Regions from separate parts of the Halioglobus sp. Uisw_031 genome, predicted to be linked through region 2. Evidence: predicted binding sites of a transcription regulator. Region 2 holds the regulator's gene; the other holds the start of a gene.
What was found. The regulator LexA, encoded in region 2, represses DNA repair genes until DNA is damaged. The targets are predictions, from matches to a motif close to ACTGTNTNTANANACAGT.
Positions count from the first base shown of each region.

Region 1: a site for LexA is predicted at 2,549-2,566, ahead of ABXT62_RS02950 (Y-family DNA polymerase). Genes of this name have one in related genera too.

Region 1 covers NZ_CP159826.1:646,674-654,165, reverse strand. The annotation lists gene holA (DNA polymerase III subunit delta) at 1-1,006, shown strand, start outside; gene imuA (translesion DNA synthesis-associated protein ImuA) at 1,142-1,870, shown strand; gene ABXT62_RS02955 (hypothetical protein) at 1,978-2,283, opposite strand; gene ABXT62_RS02950 (Y-family DNA polymerase) at 2,630-4,057, shown strand; gene ABXT62_RS02945 (MBL fold metallo-hydrolase) at 4,082-5,104, opposite strand; gene ABXT62_RS02940 (DUF2164 domain-containing protein) at 5,188-5,442, opposite strand; gene ABXT62_RS02935 (sulfotransferase family protein) at 5,717-6,964, opposite strand; gene ABXT62_RS02930 (phosphotransferase) at 7,253-7,492, shown strand, end outside.
Region 2 covers NZ_CP159826.1:1,659,042-1,666,533, forward strand. The annotation lists gene ABXT62_RS07565 (IclR family transcriptional regulator) at 1-151, opposite strand, end outside; gene ABXT62_RS07570 (glutaredoxin family protein) at 356-595, shown strand; gene ABXT62_RS07575 (universal stress protein) at 613-1,053, opposite strand; gene ABXT62_RS07580 (hypothetical protein) at 1,173-1,631, shown strand; gene topA (type I DNA topoisomerase) at 1,740-4,403, shown strand; gene ABXT62_RS07590 (hypothetical protein) at 4,503-4,751, shown strand; gene lexA (transcriptional repressor LexA) at 4,755-5,357, opposite strand; gene ABXT62_RS07600 (S-methyl-5'-thioinosine phosphorylase) at 5,785-6,525, shown strand; gene ABXT62_RS07605 (CsiV family protein) at 6,553-7,485, opposite strand; gene mfd (transcription-repair coupling factor) at 7,475-7,492, opposite strand, start outside.

The DNA of each region.
Region 1 (7,492 bases), 1.0 Mb from region 2:
CCTATACCCCGAGAAACTGGCCGACCATCTGCAGCAAAAACTTCTTCCTGTCTATCTGGTGAGTGGCGATGAGCCCCTGTTATTGCAGGAGTGCTGTGACCAAATTCGCCAGAAAGCACGAGCAGAGAATTGTAACGAACGTGAGATTATCGAAGGGGGCGTCTCTAATTTCAACTGGCAGGATATCCTGCATAGCGCTTCTAACATGTCACTGTTTGCCGATCGCAAGCTGATTGAGCTGCGTCTACCCAGTGGCAAGCCAGGAGCGGAAGGCAGCAAAGCCCTGTGCGAATATCTAGACATCGCCAGCGGCGACGATGTACTGCTGATTGTGTCGGGAAAAATTGACAAACAATCGACCAATAGCAAGTGGTATAAGGCCCTCGACAAGGCGGGTGTCACTGTCCAGGTGTGGCCGGTGGATGCCAAGAATCTGCCCCGCTGGCTGCAACAAAGAGTCCGCAACGCTGGCATGAGTATCGATGACGATGCCCTGCGGTTGCTGTGTGAGCGGATGGAGGGCAACCTGTTGGCCGCGGTGCAGGAAGTTGAAAAACTGAAACTGTTGGCAGCAGATTCTAAAATTACGATGCAAACGGTCACCGAAGCGGTATCCGACAATGCCCGCTACAACCTGTTCGACATGGCCGATAACGCCCTGAAAGGCAACGCCAGCGTCAGCTTGCGCATGCTGTATGGACTTCGCGCAGCAGGTACGGAGCCCCCAGTGGTATTGTGGGCCTTAGTCCGGGAGATTCGGACTCTTTACGAAGCACAACTGGATTGCGACAGCGGTCAAAGTACACAGCAGGCGCTCAGCTCTCGGCGCGTATGGCAAAATCGCATGCCCTTGATGCAGGCCGCGCTAACGCGCCACAACACGCACTCGTTATCTTTGCTGCTGGAGCAGGCCGCTCGAGCGGACGGCAGTATCAAAGGTTTTGCTGACGGCAAACCCTGGGATAATCTCTCACGTCTGGTCATCACGCTATGCCGGGCTAATTAAGTACTCGCTTGTTTTCTGGCCTATTATAGAATTCGACAGCTCCCAACCCCGTCATTCATAGCTTGCATTCTGTCTTTTTCAATACTACTGTATGTATATACAGTTTTATAGACAGACAACCCCGAGGTGCAGGCTATGAATGAGATGCTGGAACAGATTATCAATCGCAACGACACTTGGCGTGGGCGCCCCCCCCACTTTCAGGGTCAGAGTATTTCAGCGAATAGCGATTGCAACGGCTCTTCGAGCCTTTCCTCTGGCCATGCAGCACTGGATGCACAATTGCAGCAGGGCGGCTGGCCTCTGGACGGTACCATTGAGTTGCTAAGCGACGGCTGTGGGCTGGGCGCCATGGGCCTGTTCCTGCCCGCCATGGAGCGCCTTAGTGACCAGGGCCGCTGGCAAGTATTTATCGCTCCACCCTATACACCCTATGCCCCACTTTTGGCCGCTCGAGGTATCGACACCCAACAGATTTTGATGGTCCATCCTAAAAATCGTCAGGAGCGTTTATGGGCGACCGAACAAGCTCTGCGCAGTACCACCTGCAGCGCAGTATTCAGCTGGCTGGGCGCACAAGACTACAGCTACAGCGAATTGCGCAAACTACAATTGGCGGCCGCCAATGGGAATAGCCTGGCCGTACTGTTTCGCCCCAACCAGGCACACCACAACAGCGCTCCCTCCAGCCTGCGCATGCAGATGCGCGAGTACCGCAAAGTACACATACTCAAGCAACGTGGCGGCAACCAGTCCATCGACGTGGATCTATCTCCCGCAAAAGATGAGCTACTGCAACCACAACTATGGGAATTACCGGTCTGGACAGCTAATAGCCAACACAGTCCTGCAATGGGCGTGTAGCCTGCGGCGACTTAATTGCCCATGCACGCTTGTTTATCCGCCCGCCATAGAGGTTGTAGGTTTCCTAATCACACTCATCTTCACTTACCTGCTGGAGAGTACGAGTCCTATTTCTCTGCAAGGAGATTGGAGCGAACCTGGAATTCAATGACTTCATCATTGTAAACTCGAGAAAAGTCTTCGACTTTTGCGACCAAAATTAGGTGTTGCTGAGGGCCCATTACGTCACATCCTATGTAGGCCTCCGCATGCAGCAGGTACTTTTCTGCCGCCAACTGCCCCCTGTACATTACTTCATCACTGGCGACTGCGCCATCAGGCAACACGGGCAACTCGCCCGGCCTCTTAACAGGACAGTCAGCAGAGGCATTGAATGCCAGACAGATCAGGACAGTCATTAATAAAACTTTCATCAGTAGATCTCCCGCATGTAACTTTAAGTAACATAACTCAAAGAATATGTTACTACTATCTACCCATCGCAGATCAATCACAACCTCGATTCTGCATATTATTCATTAAATATTGTACATAAATAGTGATCTAAAGCAGTGATCCAAAGTTCTAATTCGTGCACCAATTTGTCACCTAAGGTAACAATTAAGGGTACAGAATGTGGCCCAGACACCACAAAAGTGGTGCTTTATCGCTGCCGGCAGAGAAATAGATAGCAATAATACTGTATGTATATACAGTATTATTGCTATCATAAAAATGTTGTCTTTGCCGTTTACAGGCCACTACTCGAGGGAAAAAATTGTGAGCCTTTGGCTGTGCCTGCGCTTTGACCAGCTACCTCTGCAATGCCTGAGCCACTGTGAACAACAGCCCGTGGCAGTCATGGCCGCACAGCGCGTGATTCGTATCAATGACTGTGCCGCCGCCCTAGGAATACGTCAGGGCATGGGTGCCGCGACGGTACGGGCACTCGCAGGCGAAGAGCCGATCCGCTTGCTGGAACGAGACAAGCAGGCGGAACAACGCTGCCTGCAGCAACTGTGCTGCTGGGCTTATAGCATCACTCCTACCCTTTACACCTGGCAATTCGACTGTCTGCAGCTGGAAATCGAGGGCTGCCTAAGTCTGTACCAAGGGCTGGATGCTCTGCTAGCAGAAGTGGCCATGGGCATCAGCAGCCGCGGCTATTGCGCACATCACGGACTGGCGCCGACGCCCAAAGCCGCCTGGCTACTGTCCTTTGCTCCCAGAGTCACGGCCATGGCGATACAGCAACCACTGGAACAACGGCTGAGCCCCCTGCCCCTGAATCTCCTGAAAGAATTCACTGCTACCGTGAACTCTCTACGCCGGGCAGGCCTGCACACAGTGGGTGATGTGCTCGCGCTGCCACCTGCGGCACTGGGCCGGCGCTGTGGCAAAGCGTTTACCCATTTTCTACAACAGCTTATGGGCCAGCGAGAAGACCTGCAGACAGACTACTGCCCCCCCTCGAGCTTCAAAGATGAATATTGGTTTGGCTACGAGGTAAAAACCAACCATGAGCTAACCCCCGCCGTGCAACAACTGCTGCAGTCATTGTGTTATTTTCTGCGCAACACCCAACTGCAGACCAGTGAAATTAACTGGCAGCTAATCAGCAGTGATAAAAAACTACAGAATATCTGTGTGCGCAGTGCCAGCAGCCACAGTGACTGGAAAAACTGGCACCAGCTCACCTGTCTTCGCTTTGAACAACTGAATCTGACCAACAGCGTAGAAGGCCTAGCCCTGGCGTGTCCGCAACTGCAACCCGGCCAGCAGGAAAGTATCGATCTGTTCAACCCCCACAACCAGCGTGAACCTCTGGCTGCCCTGCTAGACCGGCTGCGCAACCGACTGGGATTACAGGCCGTTAAAAAGCTCGGTTGTCGGGACGAGCACCTGCCAGAGTTTGCGATGCTGGTCAGCAACGACCATCCTGGGAATGAACATAGCCCAAGTCCACACTGCGCCCAGCGCCCCTTCTGGTTGATGCCACAACCCAAAGAACTACGCCAACACGGCAAAAATCTGTACTGGAACGGCGCCCTAAGCATGGTATGTGGACCAGAACGGATTGAGGACAACTGGTGGCAAGAGCCGGTGAGTAGGGATTATTACATCGCGGCAGATAAGGGCGGCCAACGCTACTGGGTGTTTCGTGACCGCCTGACCCAGCAATGGTATGTCCACGGGGCTTTTGTCTGACAGCGAACGCCCAGCATCATGCGATCACTCGAACAACACCACCTCCTCAAAACGAGGCAGCGTACTAAAGTGTAATTCAGGATTGTCGGCTGCCTTATCATGCAGAAATAACCGAGTATCTTCCTGCCCCCCGGAAATGAAAGTCACTGCCTGGACCGGCCCCCTAAACGGGCCTTCCGCCGGCCCTGTGAGACTGTCAAAATGAATAGGGATAATATGCGTGGGTGCGGTGGCATCCACTGTCTCGCGCCAGAACGTCTCGCGGTAATCGGCTGTTTGCGACCCCAAACCACCGACGCCGAGAAAGACAATATCAGCGTCCAGACCCTGCAATGCGCCCTCCACATAACCCGCACTACCCACTATTAACCAACTTCCCTTGGGGTGACTGACATGCAGGACCCACGCGGTACCCACGCGGTAATCAAACACGCGCACCGGTGGCACCAAAGGCACGGTAAGCTCTGGGTTTCCCAGCGCACGCTCGCGAATCGCTGGGTCGGGAAACTCAAAATGTCGGGATTCAATCGGCGTAATCACAAACTTCCCCAACTGCACAGGTTCGCGGTCTACCAGCACCTGTATCTGCGACTCGGGCAGCCCCCATCCACGGCCAATATTGGCCGTGGACTCCGAACCAAGTAATAACGCGCCAGTGCGCCTGGCAACCTCTGGCGCATCCATAGCGTGATCATAATGAGAGTGCACCGGCAACACCGCCGCCAATTCAACAACATGATTGTCCGCCAGACCCCGCTCTATGTTCGACAGATCCGGCGCAATTTTTCCCAATAACAAACGCAGGGGACCAGGGCGACTAAACCACCCATCCGTCATCCATTGTGTCTCGCCGTCACTAAACAACAAGGTCGCTGTGCCGCTAAAGCGCACCGTCACCGCATCCTCCGGTATAGGATCGGCACCTAACACTGCCCACTCAGGCTCTACCGGTACCGCTGTGTAAATATTCAGGGCATAAACTAGGAACAATGCCGAGGACAGAACAACCAACAATAACAGTGCCAGAACGCCACGCCGCAAACTCATAAAAAATCCTCTAATTGATGCATTGAGCGCCAGGTTCGTGCAACGCAGACACCGCTTCCTCAGCCCGCTGAGCCGGTGCAATGCTACTTGATAAACTGTGTCGGCTTTTCAATTTCATAAATTGCTTCAGCGATATTTTCCATGCGGCTTGCCAAAATACCTTGGGCGTCATACAAACCCCGATTGTAAAAATAGGCTCCAATTTCCTCGGCAAAAAAATCCAACAAGAAACCCGCATCGAACTGCCCTACTTCCTGATCGAGCTCCTCGTGCAAATAAAGCTGTATCTTGCGACAAATAATATCGCGCTCGTCACTCGTAAATACAATTTCTGACATGATTACCCTTATGATCGATAAGTCTTAAAAAAGTTTTTATGTTGCACTGTATATCCTAATATACTAACGCCATAACATACATTTTCCCCATTTTGTCTTATCTTATTTGCTGCTATTTTGCATTCGAAATAATGCATAAGCGTGATCGCCTGCATGAAAGAACACCGGACTCATCGGCCTAGCAGTTGGACAGCGATCTCGGTGCGTGCAGTGGTCAACTAATTCTCGACCACGGGGTCGGCTTCCATCTGCTACAGTAGTAGCCAGCGCCTACTTATGACTCTTTCTCAACCTGATAACTCTCTATGTAGTCTTGGGCTTGTTGCTCTAACGTTTCAGTATCCATGCCCCAGTCTTCTGGCAAGTACTGGTGCTTCCCATGTTTACCTTTTGGCTTCTGCGCCAAATATCCTGTAATCGCACGTTGATAATCTTGACTGAAAGCCTTTCCTGCTTGGCGATAAACCCCTTCTAATGCTTTCACCGGATCCCTCATTAAATCACTAAAATGTAAGTCGATAAAACGTTGTGGGAGTTCGCCAGCTTGTCTCCTTCGATACACATCCATCATCATGTCATTTCTGGCATTACCCGCAAGCTCTAGCAACTGCTCTGAACCCTCTCTATCACTACGCATGTACCGAGTGGCCGCTAGAGTCGACATACCAGAAGGCACTGTTTTTAATGGATCTCTGTGGTTCAGGATAATCCAAGCGTCAGGATACATCGAGAATACCAAATCAAGCATCGGTAGATACGTTGGTGTTTTTAGTACCCAGTGCGGCACTTTGTTACCCGCATGTTTTTTCCTGTGTTCGAACTGCATCACCTGCATAACAACTTTTTGGTATTTCATCGCCGCCTCAGGATCCATTGGAAACGTTTGTACGTCATGAAGCACCCACCAAAGCATGCCACCAAAAGAGGGCTTTTGAACACCGATGCACTCATCCGGAATGTCCGAACGCAACTCATGTATGGCGGCCATTTGCGGGCAGACATCTAGCCATAAGTCTTGCTCACACTCAGTGAGCCGCAACAGGGTTGCTTCGTCACCCAAGTCATCGGTGGGGTGAAAAGCCTTCCATGCGATGGGTGCCAGTGAGTCTACATCCTGGCTGAGCAACTCAAGCGTAATTGTGGTGCCCGAACGTCCTGTGCCGGTAATAATAAACGGCTCAACAATTTCTTCATTCAGGATTTCGGGCTGCTCGGTGATTTTTTTAGTGAGATATAGTCGGCTTTGCAAACAACGTAAAATCTCTTGTCGCACTTGAAGTCGGCCCATAACATTTAAATCAGCTTCGGCATCTAGGCTTGCAACCAAGCCCTTCAATCGGCCCTGCCAATCACCATCAATACGCTCACCAAAATCACTTAACCCAGTGACACGGCGGCTGGCCTCAATCATTTCGTTGGCTTCGAGGCTGATTAATTCAGCCGCTCCGCCGACTGTCTTGGCCATTAAATTAATCCGGTTGACTAAATCTGGACGAGGGAATCTTTCGGCGAGCGTTTTCATAATAGGCACACATTCAGTGGGAAAAAAACAACGCCACGGTAACGCTGCCCAACAATACGCAAAATATACGGATTACGGCCCACAGTTACCAGACCTAGGGGTCTAAGCTCACGATTGTTAACAACAAGGCCTATTAAGATCTCCGGGGCCAGTTGCGCAACAACAGGGGCCTAAGGCATTAGACTAACAATCTGGTCGCTACAGCATATTTGGCGGCAAATGCTTGTTGTTGTCATCATCATCAGGCTATAAACGTGTCAAATGCGCGATCTAGAGCGAGACTGAAGGATGAGTAAAATTTTTCATGACTTACCCCATGGTCTCTATGAATGGGTGGAACAAAGTGGTGGTGGCTCTATTACACGTCTGGAGCGGCACCTTGCGCGCAGGGAAGCATGGGTAGTGGACATTACCGCACCCGGAGGCCACGTGACGGAAGGATTCCTCCGCTTGGACCGAAACCCGATTAAGGGAAGTGCAGCGTCACTCTATAAAGAAGCTATGATCTGTCAAGCGCTTGAGGACACT
Region 2 (7,492 bases):
TGGCCATCGTGGTAAGAATAGCGTGGCAGGTAGCCTTATTAAGATTCAGTCGCCGAGTCATTTCGGTAAGGCCAAAAGCCTGATGCGGATTGGCCATTAGCAGGTCAAGTATAGCCAGTGCTCTCGCGGTAGGCTGGGAAAAAAGCGCCACTGTATTTCTCCGAGGGTATAATCTTGCATCAGGCTCGTTTTATCCTGAGAAGGGACTACGGTATATAGTATGTATTTTTGTACTCAGTTCTCAATCTTACAGCCAGCCACCATGGTATTTCAAGGTTTAACGTCACTTCCTCTCGGTGCGATTGCTGTAAAAGCATTCGCGGAAATGTAAGGGCATCGAGCCAAGGAGACATATTTGAGAGTATTCAGGCTTTATGGGACAAGCGCCTGCCATCTGTGTGAGCTGGCACATAATATGTTGCAGGTGCAACAATCAACGATGGGCGGATTTAACGTCGAAGAACTGGATGTCAGCGATTCCGATGCGCTGTTTGAGCGCTATGGCGTTCGCATACCGGTGTTACAACATCCGGATAAAAGGGAGTTGGACTGGCCTTTTTCGCAACCCGAGCTACGAGATTTTTTAACATCCTGATCGGGGCAAGCGGGGCTTTACGTGTCTTGTCCGACTCGCACTGCGAGCACATCGCAGTTGGCGCCGTGCAATACACCGTTTGCGGTGGAGCCCATTAACAAGGCCAGCCCATGACGTCCGTGGCTGCCCACGACGATCAAGTCGGTCTCAAGTTCTGCCGCCTTGGTGTGTATCTCCACCTCCGGTTTGCCGAGGACGATATGTTGATGTTGCGCATCAATATTGTGTGTTTCAGACAATCGCAGCATTTGCTGGCTAGCCTGCTGGTGTATCTCTTCCTGTATTCCAGAGAAATCCATAGGAATATCACCGCCATAGGCAAAGCTGAGTGGCTCGATAACATGAATCAAATGTAATTCAGCGCCGTCGGGATCAGCAATCGCGCGGCCCCGCTGAAGTATTGACGTCGTGTCCTCACTGAGGTCGACGGCGACTAGAATGTTTTTGTATTGAGACATGACTTTGCTCCAGAATGACAAGCTAGCCTCATTTATAGCATACAATACGCGTCGAACAACCCAGCCCAGGCTTTATTTTAGTCGGCATTACAGGGGGTTGACCTGAAGTGGGCGGATGAATGTTGACATATTTTATTATTATATTTGTTGTAGCACTGGCGCTGGCGCCACTGAGCCATTTTCTTCCCTCCAAGAGACAGCGTAAAGTTGCCGGTATGCGCGAGTATGCTGCCGTGCATGGCATGTTTGTCGAGTTTCGCGCTTTGCCCGATGTCGGTGGCGTCCCATTGTCTGCCTCCGTTTCAGGCGGGCAGGTCATCTACTATGGTCGTCGGTTCCCAAACAAGCGAGCTGGTCCGATAGAGTCTGGTACTTGGGTGCATGCCCCGGAGGGGTGGCGCAGCTTGGGGAATCGGTTGCCCGTGCCCGCGCAACTGCAGGCGCTGTCGGTAGATATAAGCGTGGCCGCCGTAGACCAATTCAGTTGCGGTATTTACTGGACGGAAGCATCTGGGGAGGAAGGTGTGGAGCAAATAAGACAGGTTCTCGAGGGGTGGTGTGAGCAATTAATACGTTGAGAGTTGTTGTTTTCACTTGACCCGAGCGACATAGCGACTTATATATGCTGCTTTTTCGCGCCTTCTCATCTGGCGTAGACTGAATTTTTGTGTGTATGAAAGGAGTTTATGGGTAAATCACTTGTTATCGTAGAGTCACCGGCGAAGGCTAAGACCATTAATAAGTACCTGGGGCCGGACTTCATCGTAAAATCAAGCGTTGGCCACATCCGAGATTTGCCGACTTCCGGCAATAACATCAATCAGGCTGACCCCAAAGCGCGGGCTGCGCAGGCTGCCCGTACGCGGAAGATGGCACCGAAGCAGAAAGCGGCTTACAAGAAAAAGAATGCGAAGCAACAACTTGTCCGGCGCATGGGTATTGACCCTGATGATCACTGGGCGGCAAGTTATCAGGTACTCCCTGGTAAGGAAAAAGTCGTCAGCGAGCTGACAAAGCTCGCTGCCAAGGCCGATACCATTTATCTTGCGACCGACCTTGATCGCGAGGGGGAGGCGATAGCGTGGCATTTGAAAGAGGCAATAGGGGGAGACCCGTCCAGATACCAGCGTGTCGTATTCAATGAAATTACAAAGAAGGCGATTACTGAAGCCTTCGAGCGTCCATCTATTCTGGATATGGACCGTGTCAATGCTCAGCAGGCGCGCCGGTTTTTAGACAGAGTGGTGGGCTTTATGGTGTCGCCCCTACTGTGGTCCAAGGTTGCCCGAGGCTTGTCCGCCGGTCGGGTACAGTCGGTTGCGGCGCGCTTGATCGTAGAGCGTGAACGCGAAATACGCGCCTTTGTGCCAGACGAATATTGGGAAATTCATGCCGACCTGGAAGGAACTAAAGGCGAAGAAGTTCGCTTTCAGGTACGCAAGCACAACGGTGCAGATTTTAGACCTAGCGATGAAGTTAGCGCTATGGCTGCGAATGCTGAGCTGGAAAAACTACCGTATATCGTAAGCAAGCGAGAGGACAAGCCTACTCGCTCCAAAGCGCCAGCGCCTTTCATCACCTCTACCTTGCAACAGTCTGCCAGCACGCGGCTTGGTTTCAGTGTTAAGAAGACCATGATGATGGCTCAGCGTCTCTATGAGGCCGGTTACATTACCTATATGCGCACGGACTCGACGAATTTAAGTGCTGAAGCAGTGGCGGCCTGTCGCGGCTACATAAGCTCGAACTTTGAGCCGCTTTACCTGCCTGAAACAGCAAAGATTTTTTCATCCAAAGACGGAGCCCAAGAGGCTCACGAAGCGATACGTCCATCGGATGTGACGATACTGCAGACTGCCCTAAACGGTATGGAAAGAGATGCTGAGCGACTCTATGAGTTGATCTGGCGTCAATTTGTTGCCGGACAGATGTGTGATGCCGAATACACTTCAACACTGGTCACCTGCAGCGCAGGTAATTATGAGCTGAATGTTAAGGGTCGTATTGTTCGATTTGATGGCTATACCCGTGTGTTGGTGCCTGCAAGCCGTAAAACGGATGATGCAGTGTTGCCCGATATCGTGGAGGGGCAGACTCTGAAGCTGCTCAAACTCGATCCAGTCCAGCATTTTACTAAGCCTTCTTCGCGTTATGGTGAGGCAAGTCTGGTGCGTGAAATGGAAAAACGCGGTATTGGACGACCGTCAACTTATGCATCCATTATTTCCACGATCCAGGATCGGGGTTACGTGAGACTGGACAATAAGCGCTTCTATGCTGAAAAAATGGGCGATATCGTCACCCAACGTTTGCAAGCCAGCTTTACCGAATTATTGGACTATGGATTCACCGCCTCCATGGAAGAGAGGCTCGACGAAGTTGCTCAGGGCAAACTAGAGTGGCACGCCCTCCTAGACAGTTTCTACGCTGAATTTAGTGGCCTGTTGGAGAAAGCGGGGGAGGATGAACCCGCCGGCATGCAGCTCAATGAGCCGACTATGACGGATATCGAGTGCAGCACATGCAGTCGTCCGATGCAGGTGCGCACTGCGAGTACTGGCGTATTTCTTGGCTGCTCCGGGTATGCACTGCCACCTAAAGAGCGTTGCAAGAACACACTCAACCTGACCGCAGGTGATGAAGCGATCATGGAGGATGCTGATGAAGAGGCGGAGTCGAGACTGCTGCGTGCCAAGCACAGGTGCTCGTTGTGTAATACCGCGATGGACAGCTATCTTATCGACGAGGGCCGCAAGTTGCATGTGTGCGGCAATAATCCTGACTGCTCTGGTTTTGAGGTAGAGGAGGGTAAGTTCAAAATAAAGGGCTACGAGGGCCCGATTCTGGACTGCGATAAGTGTGACTCGCAAATGCAACTTAAAAACGGTCGCTTTGGCAAGTACTTTGGGTGCATGGCGGAAACGTGTAAGAATACACGCAAGCTTCTGCGCAGTGGGGAGGCAGCACCGCCCAAGATGGACCCAGTACCGATGCCGGAACTGGAGTGCCAAAAAGTCGAGGACCACTACATCTTGCGCGACGGTGCGGCAGGCCTATTTTTGGCCGCCAGCCAATTCCCTCGCAATCGGGAAACGCGAGCCCCGCTGGTGACTGAGTTGCTGGCGCATCAGTCTGAAATTGATCCCAAGTACACCTTTCTTTTTAGTGCGCCAACCGCAGACAAAGAGGGAAATCCGGCTCAGGTACGGTTTAGCCGAAAATCTAAGGAGCAGTATGTGATGACTGAGAGCGGCGGCAAGCCAACGGGTTGGAAGGCGCTGTATCAGAAGGGTAAGTGGCTTGAGGAAGCGGCTCCGACAGGCCCGAAACGCGCAGCAAAAAAGACCTGAATGCGCGCAGGGGTCTCTAACAAACGAGAAATTGTGGAGGCAGTTCTGCTCGGCTGCTGTTAGAATAGCAGCCGACGCTAACGGATTGAGGTTTGTTGAATGCCAGCATCACTGCTTGAAATAGTCGATCGTGGAGATGGAGAAATTGTCGTGCAGCGTGCTGATGATGAGTCAGAGCCGTTATTAACAATCCAGTTTTCTGACGAAGCGCGTGCCTACATCATGGACAACGGTCTTGAAGTTGCCAGAGTGATGATTCAGGCGGGTATTCAAGCGGCTGCGGCCATTTCTGAATCTGGAAATGACGAACTGGAGACGGCGCAGGACTCGCCGCGAATACTGCACTAAGCGTTAATTTCCACGACGCAATACACCGACACTGAGGCCTTCGATACTGAAGGCCTGTTCCCGCAGATCTACACTTATCGCCTGATAGTCACGGTTTTCCGGCAGCAATTGCAGCAGATGCTTTTTGTTAGTGAGCTGGAGGCGTTTTACAGTGACCTCGTCATCTATGCGCGCCACAACAATGTCGCCATTTTTTGCAACTGGGGTGCTATGCACCGCAAGTAGATCTCCGTCGAGAATTCCGACGTCAATCATACTGTCTCCCTGTACCGTCAGGAAAAAGTCTGCATGTGGTTTGAAAAAATTTGAAGGCAAAGAGCAGTAGTCTTCTACGTGCTCCTGCGCCAATATGGGATGCCCCGCGGCAACTCGCCCTACGATCGGGATGCCTGCGCTCTCGGGTAATCGGATGCCACGTGAAGCACCTGCGATCATTTCAATCGCCCCCTTACGTGCTAGAGCCTTGAGATGCTCTTCAGCTGCGTTGGCTGACTTAAATCCGAGTGTGCGCGCGATGTCGGCTCGGGTAGGAGGATAACCCGTGTCTTCAATGTGATGGCGTACAATATCCAGCACCTGTTGCTGCCGTTGCGTCAGTTTTTCCATTGCAAGCACCCTATGTGGTTTTATACAGGTGCTGTGATTATATACAGTATTAGCGGGGAAAGACAATAGCGCCTCAAGCGCCTAGATTATGCGTCAGAGTGGATATGGCATGCGATTTTCGAAGCGCTCTCAGTTATCCTCGACACCACACAGGGTATCAGGTTCAATTGAATTCACTGCGCTGGTCGTTGTAGTGCGCTAGTGGCTCGCTGTGTGGTGCAGATAGACGTTATCCGTTTGAAAAGCCGTATAATTTTTATCGACCAGAGCGAGATAACCTTGATTTAGACAGCTCCGCCTGCGCTAGCGGCGGGCACAGAGAGGAAGAGACATTGAGTATGCTGACCCATTTTTGCCATAGCAGTGCAGATCGCGAATTTCTGCCTTGTGTTGTGTGCGTGGAAAACACAACGCAGGCGCACACAGCATGAGGCCGCTTGCCATTATCGGAGGGACCGGAATCGATGACCTAGAGGGTCTGGAAGTGCTCAAGGAGCACTGTGTACAAACACCCTACGGAGAGCCCTCCAGGCCGATACAGGAAGGGCGGTTGGGGGAGCACTCGTTGTTTTTCCTGCAGCGTCACGGCAGCCCCGGAGCGATTCCACCCCATCGAATTAACTACCGTGCCAATCTGTGGGCGCTTAAGTCCATGGAGGTTGGCGCGGTGGTCGCCATAAACGCGGTGGGCGGTATTACAGAATCGATGCGACCCGGACGCTTAGTGATCCCGCATCAGGTCATTGATTACACCTGGGGGCGTGAACATACGTTCGACGAGGGACAAGAGGATAAGTTGATGCATATCGACTTTACCGAGCCCTATGAGCGAGGGTTGCGCATGGAGCTGCTGGCCGCCGCGGATTCTGCCAATATCCCCCATGAAGCCTCAGGTGTTTATGGCGCCACTCAGGGGCCACGTCTTGAAACGTCGGCGGAGGTGCAGCGTATGGCGCGCGATGGATGTGATGTGGTTGGCATGACAGGCATGCCCGAAGCTGCTTTGGCATGCGAACTCGGGCTTCCGTATGCCTCGGTGTGCATGGTGGTGAATCCTGCCGCCGGCCTTGGCGATTTGCCTCTCACCTTGGCCATGATGCAAGACATTCTGCTGCGAGAGGCTGCCGTTGTCAGGCAGCTACTAAACCAACTACTGCGAAATCGTTGAGTCTCTTCGCGTCATTGATGTATTGGGCTACTCTGACTTGGCTTGCGGCTTAGCCTGCGACCTCGGATCAGGCAGTGGCGTTATTTTCACGATAACGCCGAGCATGGGATGATCGATGTAGTGCACTTCGCCACTGCGCATGCGGCGTGTCTGATATAACCGAACGGCATGGCGGAAGGGGTAGATTGGCTCAAGTGTTTCTGCGCTCTCGGTGATCGTGATGAGGGTTGAGGGTACCCGCTGAAACTCAAGATCGATTGCCGGATCTGCGGTGATGGTCTCACGCTGGGGCTGCTCTGGCTCCAACTCCAGCTCCAGCTCTGGCTCTGGCTCCAGCTCTGGCTCTGGCTCCAGCTCTGGCTCCGGCGCCTCAAAAATGAGGGAAGAGGGCCCTATTGGGGGCGCTGGCATACGCCAAGAGCCCGGCAGGTATTCGCCCCGGGTGTTGAGCCACAGGTTAGTTTCGAGGTAGAGGTAGCGAGCGACGTAGAGCTTGATCGTTCCTTGCAACTCAGGCCATGCTCCTCCATCCCCTGATCGATCCAGTACAATGGGTCTTGCGTTGGCCTGATCGGTCATCTGCTGATTCCAAGCCTCGTGAAAGAGTATTTGATAGCGGCTACTGCGCTGTATCGCGGCGGCTTTGTTGCGCAGCGCTTGTTGGCTAGAGGGGAGGAGGGTGAACGCCGCCGGTTGCACTGGGGCTGTTGGTGTCGCTTGCTCGGACTGAGATATGACTACTGGCGTGCTGACTTCATCTGCCAGCAAGCGTGATGCGCTGGGGTATGCAAGGTTTGGTGTCGCGTCCCATTGCTCAGCGTCGTTCCCCGCAGGATGACTAAACACTATCAGCTCAACCTGATACCACGTATCTGTCTTGGCCTCGGTGGACAGCGGGAATAGCAATGCCGCACAGACGAAGGGCAGGGCAAATTGCGCGAGTAGTCGGTCAGGCATCATCGGTGCT